3 regions of the Labrenzia sp. PO1 genome follow, and region 2 is predicted to be linked to each of the others. Evidence: riboswitches for the same ligand, from Rfam matches in the RefSeq annotation. Region 2 holds a riboswitch; each other region holds the start of a gene.

Region 1 (4,815 bases), on a different contig from region 2:
ATTTGGCCGGCTCCCAGTAGGTTACGCGCGGATCGGTCAATCCGCCTACCGCCAGGATGGCCGGATAGGCCTTTGCCTCGACGTTGTCATAGGGCGAGTAGGACGCGATGTAATCGTAGGCTGCCTTGTCCGTGATGGGGTTGCCCCATTCCGGCCATTCCGGCGGCGTGAGCGGCAGCGTGTCGTCCAGCATGGTCGACAGAACGTCGACAAACGGAACTTCGGCAATGATGCCGCCGAATTTTTCCGGTGCCAGATTGGCAATCGCCCCCATCAGCATGCCGCCGGCCGAGCCGCCCTGAGCGACGATACGGTCGTGCGATGTGAAGTTTTCCGCAACAAGATGGTCTGCCGCGGCAATGAAGTCGCTGAAGGTATTCTTCTTGTTCTCGCGCCGCCCATCCTTGTACCAGTGGAAGCCCTTGTCCTTGCCGCCGCGAATATGGGCGATGGCGTAGACGAACCCCCGGTCGACCAGCGACAGGCAGTTGGTGTTGAAGCTCGCCGGAATGGTGATGCCGTAGGAACCATAGCCGTAAAGCAGCAGAGGTGCGGAACCGTCGAGCCTGGTGTCCTTGCGGTAGAGCACAGACACCGGCACGGTTTCGCCGTCGGCTGCGGGAGCCATCAACCGGCGGGTGACATAGTCGTCCGCATCATGGCCGGAAGGCACTTCCTGTTCCTTGCGCAGAACACGCTCGCGGGTCTCGACATTGTAGTCGAAGGTCTGCGATGGCGTTGTCATCGAGGAATAGGTGAAGCGGATCGTGCTCGTGTCGAACTCGTAGCCGCCGCCAAGGCCGAGCGAATAGGCTTCCTCGTCGAAGGCGATGGAGTGCTCGATGTTGTCTGCAAGCCGGCGGATCACGATGCGCGGCAAGCCGTCTTCGCGCTCCAGCCGCGTCATGAAGGACTTGTAGACGCAATGCGACAGGATCAGGCATCCTGCCTTGTGGGGCACAAGATCGGACCAGTTTTCGCGGCCGGGATTGCCTTTCGGCGCAGTGACGATCTTGAAGTCCTCGGCGCCGCCTGCGTTGGTCAGGATGTAGAGTGTGTCGCCGTGATCGTCGATGGAATACTCGATACCGGTCTCGCGCTCTGCGACAAGCACCGGTTCGGCGGTCGGGTCGGTGGCTGGGATCATCCAGACTTCGGACGTCTCGTGATCATGAATGTCGATGACGATGGTGTCGCCGGACTGGGTCTTGCCGACGCCCATGAAGAAGCCGGCATCCTTTTCCTCGTAGACGAGAACGTCGCTCGCCGGGTCGGAACCGACTTCGTGACGGAAGAGTTTCGAGGGCCGATGGTTGGCGTCGAGGCGAACGTAGAACACATAGCGGCTGTCTTCCGAGAAGACGCCGCCGCCGCCCGTGTCCTCGATGGCGTAGTCAAAATCCTTGGCAGACTGGGCGTCGCGCAGCTTCAGTGAATAATATTCCGAGCCCTTGTCGTCATAGGCCCAGGCGATGAGCTTGTGATCCGTCGACTGGCTGACGCCGCCGATCCGGAAATATGCCGTTCCTTCGGCTTCCTTGTCGCCATGGAGAAGAACCGTTTCCGCGCCGCCGTCACGCGGGGTGCGAAAGAAAACCGGTTGCTGGCCGCCGGTTTCATACTTGAGGCCGTAAGCGAAGGGGCCGTCGGGAGCAGGAACCGAGCTGTCGTCTTCCTTGATGCGGCCGCGCATTTCCGCAAAAAGCTTCTCCTGCAGAGCCTTCGTCGGCGCCATCTGCGCTTCGTGATAGGCATTTTCCGCTTCCAGATAGCTGCGGATGTCGGCATCCAGCACGGACGGGTCTTTCATGACCTCCTGCCAGTTGTCCGCCCTCAGCCAGGCGAAATCGTCCTGGCGGGTAATGCCGTGGGTCTCAAGGGTGAGGGGGCGCGCTGCGGCGCGCGGGGGAAGGGCATCCTGTTTCATGGATCGGAGGTAAGATTTTTGAGCCTTGAAGGCAAGGGTCAATACTGCCGAGGCGGCAGGGTGTTTCCGCCTCCTGGCCATCCTGTCGTGCTTTCAGACAAGAGCGGCGACCCGCAAAAGTCTTTGACATTTTTCAGGCGTTCGCGCACTTAGGAAGAGATGGTTCCCGACTCCGAACTCCGGACCGGGATTAAAAGGGAACACGGTGCGACGAGCCCGAAAGGCTGCAAATCCGTGACTGCCCCCGCAACTGTGAGCGGTGAGCAAACCTGAAAGCGCCACTGGGGAAACCCCGGGAAGGATCAGGCAAGCAATGACCCGCAAGTCAGGAGACCTGCCATTTCACCTTAAACCTTAACCCGGGCGGGGTGCCCCGGAGGAGTGAGTGACATGGCCAATCGGCACCTGCCGGCAAAGTTGCACATTCGGTTCCTGACTGCCCCGCGAAATCGCGGAGGGCGATATGAACCGGAAATTTTCTGCTGAATTCTCAAGACTTGCCAACCTCCTGACCGAGGCTGATCCGCTGGCGACGCGCGCAGCACGCGCGATGGTTCCCGATGGGCTGCAAAAATCTGTTGTCAGCAAGAACATGGGTAATGTAATAACATTACATGATGATTGTGCCAAACGTACCCGATCCGGCCGTGCCCAGTGCAACGAGGAAAGCAATGCCTTTGCTTTTCCGCAGCCTCCTGTCGGTCCACTGGCAGAAGCCGTGGAGGCGCGTCATGAGCAATGATCCGCACAAGATATTTGTCTGCACGACCTGTCGTCACAATGGGCAGACTTGCCATCCCGGATATGGACTGATCTGCAAGTTGAAGAGCGCAATGGCACAGGCAGTGCCTGTCGTTGGAGACGAATTCGAAATCAGTGGAACAGCCGACATGGAGAGCTGTTCGAGACCTTGCACGCTGGCATTCAAGGCCACCGACAAGGCGATCTACCTCTTTGGGGACATTGAGGACGATACGGACATCGACGACCTGGTCGACTACGCCAATCGGTATCGCCAGATTGAAAATGGATGCGAGGTGACCGAGGAAAGCCACGGCAAGCGCTGGAGCGCATCGCAAGGCCGGCTTCCGGCAGCGATGATCGTTTCGGAAGCTGACGGGACGGCGTTCTCATGACGGGGGTCGATCTGTTTGTCCGGGAGGTCAGCTGGAAGACGGGGCAGGGCAAAACCATTCTGCATCCGCTCAGCTTCGATCTGCCGGCCGGTGAGGTTCTTGGAATTGCCGGCGCAAATGGTGCCGGCAAATCCACCCTGTTGCGGCTGCTCTATCGCTTCCTGAAACCGAAAACGGGCGAAATCCTTCTGGATGGCACGGATCTCTGGCTCATCAGTGCCAGGGAGGCTGCCAAAACGATCGCCGCCGTGCTTCAGGAGCAGCCGACCGACTTTGCCTTGACCGTGCGCGAGATCGTCACACTCGGCCGGCGTCCCCATGCAACCGGTATTGCCGGCGCAGGCAAGCGGGACGCCGAGATCGTCGATGACTGTCTCGGGAAAATGGATCTTCTGTCCTATGCAAAAAGAGCCTTCGGAACATTGTCCGGGGGGGAAAGGCAACGGGTGATGGTGGCCCGGGCGCTGGCGCAAGAACCAAGGCTTCTGGTGCTGGATGAGCCGACCAACCATCTGGACATCCGTCATCAGCTCGAGATCGTCGAGCTGATTGCCGATCTGGACATTACCATTGTCACCAGCCTGCACGACCTCAACCTGGCAAGCCGTGTCTGTGACAAGGTCTTGCTGTTGCATGAGGGCCGACTGGTTGCCCAGGGAATGCCGGAGACGGTGCTGACCCCCGGCAACATTGAGCAAGCCTATTCGGTACAGGTCCGACTGGAGCAACTGTCTGCCAGCCGCGAGCGCTACCTGACCTTCCATCTTTGAATTTCTGGAGACTTAAAATGAAAAAAATTGCCCTGGGCCTCGCGCTCGCCTTTCTGTCTGTACCGGCAATTGCGCAAACGACCGTGGAAAGCTGCAACCGCACGGTGACCTTCGACACGCCGCCCAAAGCAGCCGTTTCGAATGACGTCAACCTGACCGAGATGATGCTGGTACTTGGCCTGCGCGACCGCATGGTTGGATATACCGGCATTTCAGGCTGGAAGACGCTGGACGCGGAGATGCGTGAGGGCGTTGCCGAACTTCCCGAACTCGCGTCGAAATATCCGAGCAAGGAAGTGCTGATCGGGGCCGATGCCGATTTCTTCTTCGCCGGTTGGAACTACGGCATGAAGGTGGGCGGTGAAGTGACGCCTGAAACGCTGGAGCCGTTCGGCATCAAGGTCTACGAGCTGACCGAATCCTGCATTCATATCGGCGACAAGCCGAAGGCGTCTCTGCAGGATCTCTATAACGACCTCCTCAACCTCGGAAAGATCTTCGGTGTTGAAGACACAGCTCACGATCTTGTTGCGGCCTACAAGCTGGAGCTGGACCGGATCGCGGCAACGGTGCCTGCTGGTGAAGAGCCGCTGCGGGTCTTTGTCTATGACAGCGGCGAGGACAAGCCGTTCACCGCCGGACGATATGCCATGCCGACAGCGCTTATCGAGGCAGCCGGCGGCGTCAACGTGATGGACGATTTTGAAAAGAGCTGGGCGACCGTCGACTGGGAAACCGTGGTGGAAAAAGACCCGGACATGGTCGTGATCGTCAACTACGGCGAAGTGACGGCTGACCAGAAACGCGACTTCATGAAACACAATCCCGCCCTGGCCAATATTGCAGCCGTCAAGAACGACCGTTTTGTCGTGCTGGACTATGTCGAGGCAACCCCGGGGCCGCGGAACCTCAAGGCCATCGGAAAGCTCACCGAAGCGTTCTGGGGAGAGTGAGCCTTGCAGAAGATGCTTCGAACTGCCGT
Region 2 (4,815 bases):
TCGCCGGTTAGGTCTTGTCGACCTTTTTCAGCGTTGAGCGAACGTTTGGAAGTGTCAGCAGCGTATTCGGTATTTGCAGCAATTCCTTGAAGAAGCGGCTGACCAATGCTCCGCGGCTTGGCGTATAGGGCGATGAAATGAACGATTTCAGACCCCAGCCAATACCGCCGACATTTGGAAGGGCGCGGATAGCGGTTTCGTAACAGCGCCGAACCAGCGCGGAATCACTGTTCTTGAATGAATGCAGCAGGCCGCACCGCTCCATGTCACGCTTGAATTCTTTCGAGATGACCGAGGTTTCGCGTTTCGTGAAAGTCCAATTGATGTTGATGTTCTCGTCTTCCTTGGCAACCACCCGGTGGTACCAATGTGGCGGCAGATAGAGAAGATCGCCTTCCTCCAGATCGAATTTGTAGAACCGCTTGTTCCTCAGCAATCGCTCTTCGTCTTTCAGTAAAGAGAAGTTGGTGAACGGGTAGCACGGTAGCGGTGTTTCGGGCGAAACCAGTACCCATTCCTTACGGCCCTTCACCTGAACTGTGATGACATTCTCGGCGTTGGTATCGTAGTGGAACTCTGTCCGGTTGTTCCTGCTGTTGATCCAGAATCTCCAGGCAACGGAATCTTGCATTATCCGATCGGACGCGAGGATCTCCTTCAGGAAATCCGGCATCTCGATATCTTGTTCGAGTACGGGGGAGCGGCTGACGAAAAAGACACCTCTGTCGCGGACCTTTGGCAGCGTATGGAGTTCTGCTCGTAATCGGCCGGATTGCCACCTTTCCCGCGCGGGCCAGTTTTTTGCTAGTCCCTTAATCAGCAGGGGCTGTTCCTTGTCGCAGTAGGCTTCAAGAAATTCGGCATAACCTGGTGCTGCGGTTACGGTGGCAATGGTGTGTGTGTTGTCGCCGCTCATAAAAGGTACCACGCATTTGAAGATTTGCGGGTTCAGGGGCGCTGGATCTAGCTGCGATTTTCCATGATGCTCCCTTTGGAGAAATCACGATAGGAGCAACCTGGAGCTTTATCAAGAAGCGCTATTCAACAACGCAGAGCCAATGGAGGCGCGATCTTCGCTATAAACGTAGCCAGGAAATGTTGTTTAGGAAGATGGCGCGGAACGTTACTGCTGCGAAAGACGAGCTCGCATCAAATGGCTGTCGTTTTTTGAGGCGTGCAGATTGTTGCAAGATCAAACGTGAATAAGATCAACCTGGACACTGAACGGTGTCCCAGCCTTCAGAAACGCAGCATTCGGGAGGATTAAGAAGAGGTGGTGATGGCTCCCCAGGCCGGACTCGAACCAGCGACCCAGCGATTAACAGTCGCTTGCTCTACCAACTGAGCTACTGGGGATCACCACGCTCGGGGCCAGCGCGTTGCCGCCCCGTCGATGGAGATGCGTATATCAAAGGCTTGATCCGTTTGCCAAGCCCCCGAGGGCGTTTTTTTCATCAAGCCGTCATTTTTTTGATCTCGGTGTGGAAAACTCGATATATTTCAGATGGCTAGGCGTTCTGTCGAGCTTGGAAAACCCTACGTTTCGCGACGATTGGAACACCCCGGGCAGGCTAAATCCGCTGTGCCTTTTTCTGACTTTGTCGCAATAAGGCGTCCGTGTTGACTGCCTGGCCGATTTTCAAGGTTAGTCGTCAGCGACTTTCTGCTGCTTGTGTCGGCCTCAAGATACGTTTAGGAAGAAACCGACGGTTCCGGAAAAGGCCTTGCCTGATCCGGATGAAACGGGAATCCGGTGCGGTCTTTTTCAAGTCCAGATCCGGAGCTGCCCCCGCAACTGTGAGCGGTGAGTGGCTGTACGAAAACCACTGGCGTCCTGATGGGGCCGGGAAGGGGTACAGACCGCGCTGAGCCGCAAGCCAGGAGACCGGCCGTCACATTGTCAACCCTATGGCGCTGTCGGGCGGACGGCTGGGAGAAGGAATGACGCATTCAAACGGCGAGAGGACGACGCTGGTCCTCGGCGGTGCCCGCTCCGGAAAAAGCCGGTTCGCGGAAAAGCTTGTCCATGAAACCGGTCTGCAAAAAATCTATATCGCGACTGGTGCTGCCCACGACGATGAAATGGCCAGCCGGATCGCCGCTCATAAAGATCAACGCGGCCCGTCCTGGCTCACCGTGGAAGAACAGCTCGAACTTGCAGCGGTACTTGAAAACGAATGCAGGCAAGACCGGGTGGTTCTTGTTGACTGCCTGACCCTGTGGCTGTCGAACCTGCTGTTTGCAGACAAGGACATCCCCGCCGAAACGGCGCGGCTTTGCGCGGTTCTGAAGGATCTTCAGGGGCCGTGCGTTTTCGTTTCCAACGAAGTTGGTATGGGGATCGTGCCGGAGAACCGTCTGTCGAGGTCGTTCCGCGATGTGCAGGGACGACTGAACCAGGATATGGCGCATAGGTGCCAACAGGTCGTCTTCGTTGCTGCGGGCCTGCCGATACTTTTGAAACCCACATCACAACCGGATATCAAATTATGACCACTTCATCCCTGCAGCCGGGCGCAAAAATTCCGGCAACGATCGTCACTGGGTTTCTCGGAGCAGGCAAGACCACGCTGATCCGCAATTTGCTTACCAATGCTAATGGCAAACGCATTGCACTTATTGTCAACGAGTTTGGGGACATGGGCTTCGACGGTTCCCTGGTGAATGGATGCGCTGATCCCGATTGCGCCGCGGAAGAGGTGGTTGAGCTTACCAATGGCTGCATATGTTGCACCGTTGCCGACGATTTCCTGCCAACCATGGAAATGCTGCTCGCGCGGGACAATCCGCCGGAGCATATTGTAATCGAAACCTCTGGCCTGGCTCTGCCGCAGCCGCTCGTTCGGGCCTTCTCCTGGCCGAGCGTCAAGCCGAAGGTAACGGTAGATGGTGTTGTCACGGTGCTGGATGCTGCTGCACTCGCTGAAGGCCGGATCGCACTTGATGAAGATGCACTTGCCGCGCAGCGTGCCGCCGACGAGGCTCTTGATCATGACAGTCCTGTTGAAGAACTCTTTCACGACCAATTGCGTTGCGCAGACCTCGTCGTTCTCAACAAGGCTGATCTCGTCTCCGAAGACGCTTTGAAGCATGTGCATGAGAAGATCGCCGCCGATGTTCGTCCGGCGGTTCACGTGGTGACATCCGAAAAAGGCACGCTTCCGATTGAAGTTCTGCTCGGCAGAGGCTCTGCTGCCGAGGACGATATGGCTGATCGGCACGAGCATCATCACCATCATGATGACCACGACCATGACCATGACCATGACCATGACCACGATGATGATGATCATGATCATCACCATGACGACCATCATCACGATCATCACCATCACGATGATTTTGAAAGTCACGTGCTGGCAGTCTCGTCTTTCGCCAGCCTGAAAGATGCAGAGGCAAAGGTTCTGGAAGCCATGGCGCAAAAAGGCGTCCTGCGCATCAAGGGGGCCGTAAAAATCGAGGGCAAGGCAGCACCTGCAATGGTTCAAGCTGTCGGACCGCGTGTCGAAACCTGGTTCGCCGCCGGCGCCGAGAGCAGTGGCAGACTGGTCGTGATCGGTTTGAAGGGCCTCGACTTGACTGCGGTTCGTGGCCTGCTGGGTGAATTGACGGCTGCTGCCTGACACGCTGGATAGAAGCTGGAAATAAAGACCAAGCATGCACATTCTCGCCAGCCAGACGCGCCGGATCGATGACGGTGGGGACGCGGTCGATCTCGGCCAGTCTCCCGCCGACATTCTGTTCCTGTCCGCTGCAGACACCGAACTGGGAAGCTTTGCCGCTGCGCAATCACGGCTTGGAACAGGCCGGGCAGACCTGCGGCTCGCCAATCTCATGGCCCTGTCGCATCCCTATTCGGTCGATCTTTATGCCGAACAGACCGTCCGAGGCTCTCGGCTGATCGTTCTGCGAATTCTGGGTGGAGTGGAGTACTGGCGCTACGGCCTGGAAAGGTTTGAAGAAGAAGTCCGCGCGAATGGCATCGATCTGATCGTTATTCCGGGCGACGACAAGTGGGACGAAGAACTGACGTCCCGCTCCACCCGATCACCAGCGGAAGTGCATCGCTTTTGGCGATACTGTGTGGAAGGCGGCGCGGAGAATTACGCCAATGCCTTGAGATATGCAGCGCACCTGATCGGAAAGGGAGAAGAGCCCGCGCATCCGGTGCCTCTTCCTCGCGCGGGTATCTATCTTTCTGGCAAGGCGGCCCCCGATATAGCGCAACTGAAGGCCTCCTGGCGGAATCCTGAAAGACCTGTTGCAGCGATCACTTTCTACCGCGCTCTGGTGCAAGGTGCCCAAACCGCACCACTGGATGCGTTGATCGCTGCTCTCGACAAAGCCGGTGTAAATGCACTGCCGATCTATGTTTCCAGCCTGAAGGAAGCGGAATCCGTCGCCGTTCTGGAAAGCTTGTTCGATGAGGCGCCGCCTGATGTCGTGTTGAACGGTACTGCCTTCGCCGTCTCGAAGGCCGGAGCAGCCCATCAGCCAACGCCGCTCGATCGTCCCGGCAAACCCGTGTTGCAGGTCGTCTTTTCGTCTTCCTCCAAAGAGGGCTGGGAAGACAGCGATCAGGGCTTGTCGATACGTGACCTCGCCATGCATGTCGTCTTGCCGGAGATTGACGGCCGGATCTTGACCCGTGCTGTCTCATTCAAGGAAGAAGGGGTCTTCGATGAGGCCACCCAGTCGACGCCGGTTGCCTTTACGCCTGTTCCGGATCGGATCATGTTTACCGCGGCGCTTGCGGCCGCCTGGGGGAAACTTGGCCGGAAACCGGCTGCAGCCAAGAAGTCGGCTCTTATCCTG
Region 3 (4,815 bases), on a different contig from region 2:
TTGCCGATCTGCCGGCTTATCTGGCCGCCAACTGATTCAAATCAGGCCGGCACCGCCGCGCCTTGCCGTCGCACCTGTCCGGGCGTCTGGTTGAATTGACGCTTGAAGGCCCGGTTAAACGCGGCTTCCGAGCTGTAGCCGATGTTTTCGGCAATATCGATCAGGGGCAGATCCGTCTCCCGAATGTCGCGCCGTGCCCGTTCCATGCGCCAGTGGGTGACATAGGCCAGCGGCGTCATGCCGACGAGGTTCGTAAACCTGTCCGCAAAAACCGTCCGGGACATGCCGGCTTCCCGGGCAAGGCTCTCCACCGTCCAGGGCTTTTCCGGCGCCAGATGGATCTTGGACATGCTGCGCCCGAGCTTCGGGTTGAGCACCGCCGCCAGGCATCCGGCCCTGTCCCCCTCCCTGTCGACGAACGTTCGCACCACCTGGATGAAGATGATCTCCGTCAACCGGTGGATGATCGCCTCGGACCCCGGCTGCCCGGCGCGCACCTCGCTGGCAACAAAACGCATCACTGCTTCCAGCCAGAAGGCGTTCATCGTCTGTGTGTTGGGCAGATGAATGACCGATGGCAAGGCATCGAGCAGCGGATGGACCGAGCCTTCCTCGAATTCGAAATGGCCACAGAACAGTTTGCAGGCCAGTTCCTCGTCCGGCCCCCCGTAATAGAGCGCACCTTCCCCCGTATAACCGGATTGCCGCACGACCTCGTCCACTTCGGCGGCGGGACGGCCCGGTTCATCGCTCAGGATATGAGCGGCCCCGTGCGGAATGACGGCCAGGTCACCGGTCGCAAGGCGGATCGGCTTGTCAACACCGTCTACCGCGAGCCAGCAGCCACCACGCATTGCCATGTGAAACCTCGCGACATTGCCGAATGCCGGCACCCGCACAGCCCAGGGCGGCGAAAAACAGGTATGGAAATAGACGGATCCCCGTAGCTTCAAGGCATCCAGGATCTGGGTCAGGGCGTCATGTTTCATGAAAGGCCGGTTCCGGTTGAAGTCTCATTCCCGCATTTTTGCCTCAACACCGCAAAGCGCAAGGCTCCCGGACGATCGGTCAATTTTCAGGGACTTTCGTGCATGGATAGAACCGAAGTCGACCAACATCTTTGGGCTCGTGGGCAATCCGCCCGCAGGAAACCAACCTGGAGCACCTGAAAGATGTCTGTTCGCTTCGTCACCAAGACCATGCACGCCTATCTCGATTATCCCGTCGCGATCGGCCTTATTGCCCTGCCCGTATTCCTTGATCTCGGCCAATCCAACCCGATCGCCTTCTGGCTATCCTTCCTGACAGGCTTTGCGGCCCTGGCCCTGACGATCCTGACGGATCACCAGACCGGCATCATCCGCATTCTGCCGTATTCGGTCCATCTGGCGGTCGATTTTGCCGTCGGCATCGTGTTCCTGGCAGCTCCCTTCGCACTTGGCTTTACCGGCCTCGACTTCGCCTATTACCTGGTCAACGCTATTGCCGTCCTGACAGTGGTCAGCCTTGCCAAACCGCAGGAAACGGTTGCGCAGGCCGCTTGACAGCCCCCGTCCACGCACAATGACACCGGCCCTCACGCCGGTGTCTTTTTTTGAACTGCAATCCGGACGATCTGCAAATCCTCGGGAACTTGCGAACATGGAGACGCCTGAGCTTCGGACGCAAGGTAGAGGCACCGGAGCAAATCCGGCCTTCAACCTTCATACCCTTTCAGGAGTAGAACATGTCCTTGATGAAATCCGCCATTGCCGCAACGCTGCTGTCTCTTGCCGCTCTCTCTGCCCCGGCAATGGCCGCGGACGAATACAACACCTCCAGTGGCCTGACGGCCGCCGGCAGCCCGCTCGGTCTTCATGGTGTCGATCCCGTGGCCTTTGTCAGCCTGGGCAACCGGATTGACGGAACCGCGCAATATACGGCCGTCCACGACGGTGTTGCCTATTACTTCGCATCCCAGGAAGCCATGGATGCCTTCACCGCGCATCCGGATCAGTACCTGCCGCAAAACGGCGGCTTCTGCACCTTCGGTGTTTCAGTCGGCAAGAAGTTCGACGGCGATCCGCAGTTCGCAGCTGTTGTGGACGGCAAGCTTTATCTGTTCCTGAACGAGGCCATCTTCCGCGAGTTCCAGAAAGACCAGTCCGGCACGATCACCAAGGCGGAAGCCAACTGGAAGAAGATCCGCTCTACCGAGGCAACGAAGCTCTGATTGTTCGTTGTCAAGGCGTGGGAACGACAAACAAAAAGGGCGGCCCCAGGGCCGCCCTTCGTGACTTGATTTCGGCAAAAGCCCGAAGACTTAAGCCGCGTTGTGCAGCCGATTTTCGAAAGCAAGGTTCCGGGTCAGCGGCGCCAGGGTCTTGGCAGCGGCCAGAACAGCCAGGTCAGCCAGCGGCTCGCCCAGGATCACCAGCATGTAGGCAAAGCCGAAGGAACCGACGGAAGCCATGTTCTCGGCACCGAAGCCCTGGCCGTAGAATGCCCAGAAAGCAACCCAGCCAACGATACCGGCCTGGAACGTGGTGGAAAGAGCCAGTGCCTGAACGTAGGAAACGTCAACATAGGCGGTCTTTTCCGGAATGATGCGGTTTGCCAGCATGCTGACAGCCCACAGCGGCACAAGCAGCGTGGTGACGTTGATGCCGTACTGCGGCAGGTCGAAAGGAGCAACCAGCGTCCCCTGGAGCAGAAGGCCTGCAGCAAGACCGATTGCTGCCGGACCAGCGCCGAACATCAGGAACAGGGTGGAGCCCAGGATAAAGTGAACTTCGGAAACACCAACCGGGTAATGCGGCAGGATTTCGAAGAAGCAGAATACGGCAACCGTCGTGATGACGGAGCGGACGGCAAGGCTGAGAACGCCGCTTTTGCGGATCGTGTCGAGAGCCATTTTGCCCAGAAGGCCGAAGGAAGCAGCCGCGGTGCCGTAGCTGAGTACGATTTTGGCACCGTCGACGATGCCCGGTTCGATATGCATGTCATTTCTCCTTTGCGCACCCTCCGTGCGCGAGCAGATGGTGTGAACCGGCCCCGATGGGACCGCTGGATGGCAGGTTTCCTGGCTCGCGAGTCTCTGCGCTGCCCGCCTTCCCGGATCGCTCCAGTGGCTTGAAGGGCTTTGCTCGTCGCATACAGTTGCGGGGGCAGCCACGGTATTGGTCCCTGTTGGGTACGCCTCACCGTGTTCCCATTTCATCCGCCCTTACGCTTGTTCGGGCGAAACCATCGCATCGTCTAGATTTGCAAGGATTGGCGATATTCTGCAAGCGAATTTTCGCCATATTCGGTCTGAATGCGACATTGCACCGAAATTTTGCCGCCTGAAGACCGCCACCGAAATCAGCCGGGTCAGCATCACCGACAAGCTTCAGATCTCAAAATACTTCTTCAGGGAATTGCGTCAGCCACCTGAAAAACATGACATTTGAAGAATCCAATCAAAGATGAAAATCAAAACCATTATTTATTAAATTTTTCTGTATTTAGGGTAATTGTGATTTTTACTTGCGGAAACCCTAACGAAAGATAACCTCACTCGCATACAAAGCACATCATGAGAGTTTGCAATGCCCTTTACCAAATTGGGAACGCTTATCGCTGGTGTCGTCTTTTTCCTTGGCTGCATTCAGCTGGCACTTCTGGCCGGCGTTACTCTTGGTGCAGTCACTGAACCAAGACCGGGTTTTTTCCTTGGCAATCTGACACGCGAACAGGCGCTCGACAGCGGACTATTGAAGATCATGGCCGCCGTCGCATTCGGCGTGATCACCGAGATCAGCCGCTCGGTTGAAAAGAAGTAGACTACAACCAAAGACTTGCCGCAGGCGGTGACCTGTGAAAGTCTTCGGCCATGTTGAAATCGATTCCCCTGACCGCTTTTGCGGTATCTCTCCTTGCTGCCACCGTCACTCCTGGCTGGGCGGCACCTGACAAGCTGTTCGGCGCCATCAACGAACGTCTGTCGTTCATGCAGTCGGTTGCAGCCTGGAAAGCGGATAACGACAAACCTGTCGAGGATCTGCCGAGGGAAAAGGTGGTGCTGGATGCTGCCCGCGAAAAGGCAGTCGAAAACGGCCTGTCGGCTGACAATGTCACCTTGTTTTTCCAGGCGCAGATAGATGCGGCCAAGGACATTCAAACCTGCTGGATCGAACGCTGGGAGAGCGGCGAAGCTCGTCCGCAGAACGTACCCGACCTGATCAAGGATGTCCGTCCGGAGCTGTTGCGCCTCGGCAACGAGATCCTGACGCTACTCGCAGAAAGCCCCGTCGAATCCTCTGACCAGCAGGCCTTCACGGAGGCGCTGACCGTGGAATGCCTGTCCGACGGTTCAAAGAGCGCTCTGTTTGAAGGTCTGGTCGACGTACACGACTAGACACATACGGCCATCAGGACATCCCTTATCGGAGTTCAGGAGGCTGCCTGCCTCCAGGGCTCGGCCGCATTCGCCTCTTCTTCCCGCTTCATGACCATTCGCGAGAACTCGCCGAACGGCACCGCCGGGCTCCACAAGTAGCCCTGGCCGAGAGTCCCGCCCCACAGATTGATGTAATCCATCTGCAACTGGGTCTCGACCCCTTCGGAAACTGTGTTGAGATTGAGCTGCCTCGCCAGCATCAGGATCAGCTCGACGATGGTCCGGCGATCCTCGCAATTGGCAATGTCCATGATGAAGGACCGGTCGATCTTCAGCGTGTCGAACGGCATGCTCGCGAGACTGTGCAGCGAGGAATAGCCGGTGCCGAAGTCGTCGATTGCAAATTTGACGCCTTCTTTCTTGATCGGCAGGATCTGATCCAGAAGGTTCTGCGA

The links. A riboswitch is a leader RNA that binds a small molecule or an ion and turns the genes downstream of it on or off. The one in region 2 is predicted to bind cobalamin.
Region 1: another riboswitch for cobalamin. It lies ahead of HCG46_RS00575 (hypothetical protein); the one in region 2 lies ahead of cobU (bifunctional adenosylcobinamide kinase/adenosylcobinamide-phosphate guanylyltransferase).
Region 3: another riboswitch for cobalamin. It lies ahead of HCG46_RS01460 (energy-coupling factor ABC transporter permease); the one in region 2 lies ahead of cobU (bifunctional adenosylcobinamide kinase/adenosylcobinamide-phosphate guanylyltransferase).

The regions. Positions count from the first base shown of each region.
Region 1 covers NZ_JAAXCR010000001.1:111,618-116,432, reverse strand. The annotation lists gene HCG46_RS00580 (S9 family peptidase) at 1-1,927, opposite strand, end outside; cobalamin riboswitch at 2,071-2,284, shown strand; gene HCG46_RS00575 (hypothetical protein) at 2,391-2,669, shown strand; gene HCG46_RS00570 (DUF1636 family protein) at 2,599-3,063, shown strand; gene HCG46_RS00565 (ABC transporter ATP-binding protein) at 3,060-3,833, shown strand; gene HCG46_RS00560 (ABC transporter substrate-binding protein) at 3,851-4,786, shown strand.
Region 2 covers NZ_JAAXCR010000003.1:481,485-486,299, reverse strand. The annotation lists gene HCG46_RS17210 (cupin-like domain-containing protein) at 8-916, opposite strand; tRNA gene HCG46_RS17205 (tRNA-Asn) at 1,281-1,356, opposite strand; cobalamin riboswitch at 1,691-1,909, shown strand; gene cobU (bifunctional adenosylcobinamide kinase/adenosylcobinamide-phosphate guanylyltransferase) at 1,942-2,493, shown strand; gene cobW (cobalamin biosynthesis protein CobW) at 2,490-3,623, shown strand; gene cobN (cobaltochelatase subunit CobN) at 3,658-4,815, shown strand, end outside.
Region 3 covers NZ_JAAXCR010000001.1:294,880-299,694, forward strand. The annotation lists gene HCG46_RS01440 (HAD family hydrolase) at 1-35, shown strand, start outside; gene HCG46_RS01445 (AraC family transcriptional regulator) at 42-989, opposite strand; gene HCG46_RS01450 (hypothetical protein) at 1,173-1,544, shown strand; gene HCG46_RS01455 (YHS domain-containing (seleno)protein) at 1,727-2,212, shown strand; gene HCG46_RS01460 (energy-coupling factor ABC transporter permease) at 2,303-2,980, opposite strand; cobalamin riboswitch at 3,034-3,245, opposite strand; gene HCG46_RS01465 (hypothetical protein) at 3,570-3,803, shown strand; gene aroQ (gamma subclass chorismate mutase AroQ) at 3,854-4,378, shown strand; gene HCG46_RS01475 (EAL domain-containing protein) at 4,414-4,815, opposite strand, start outside.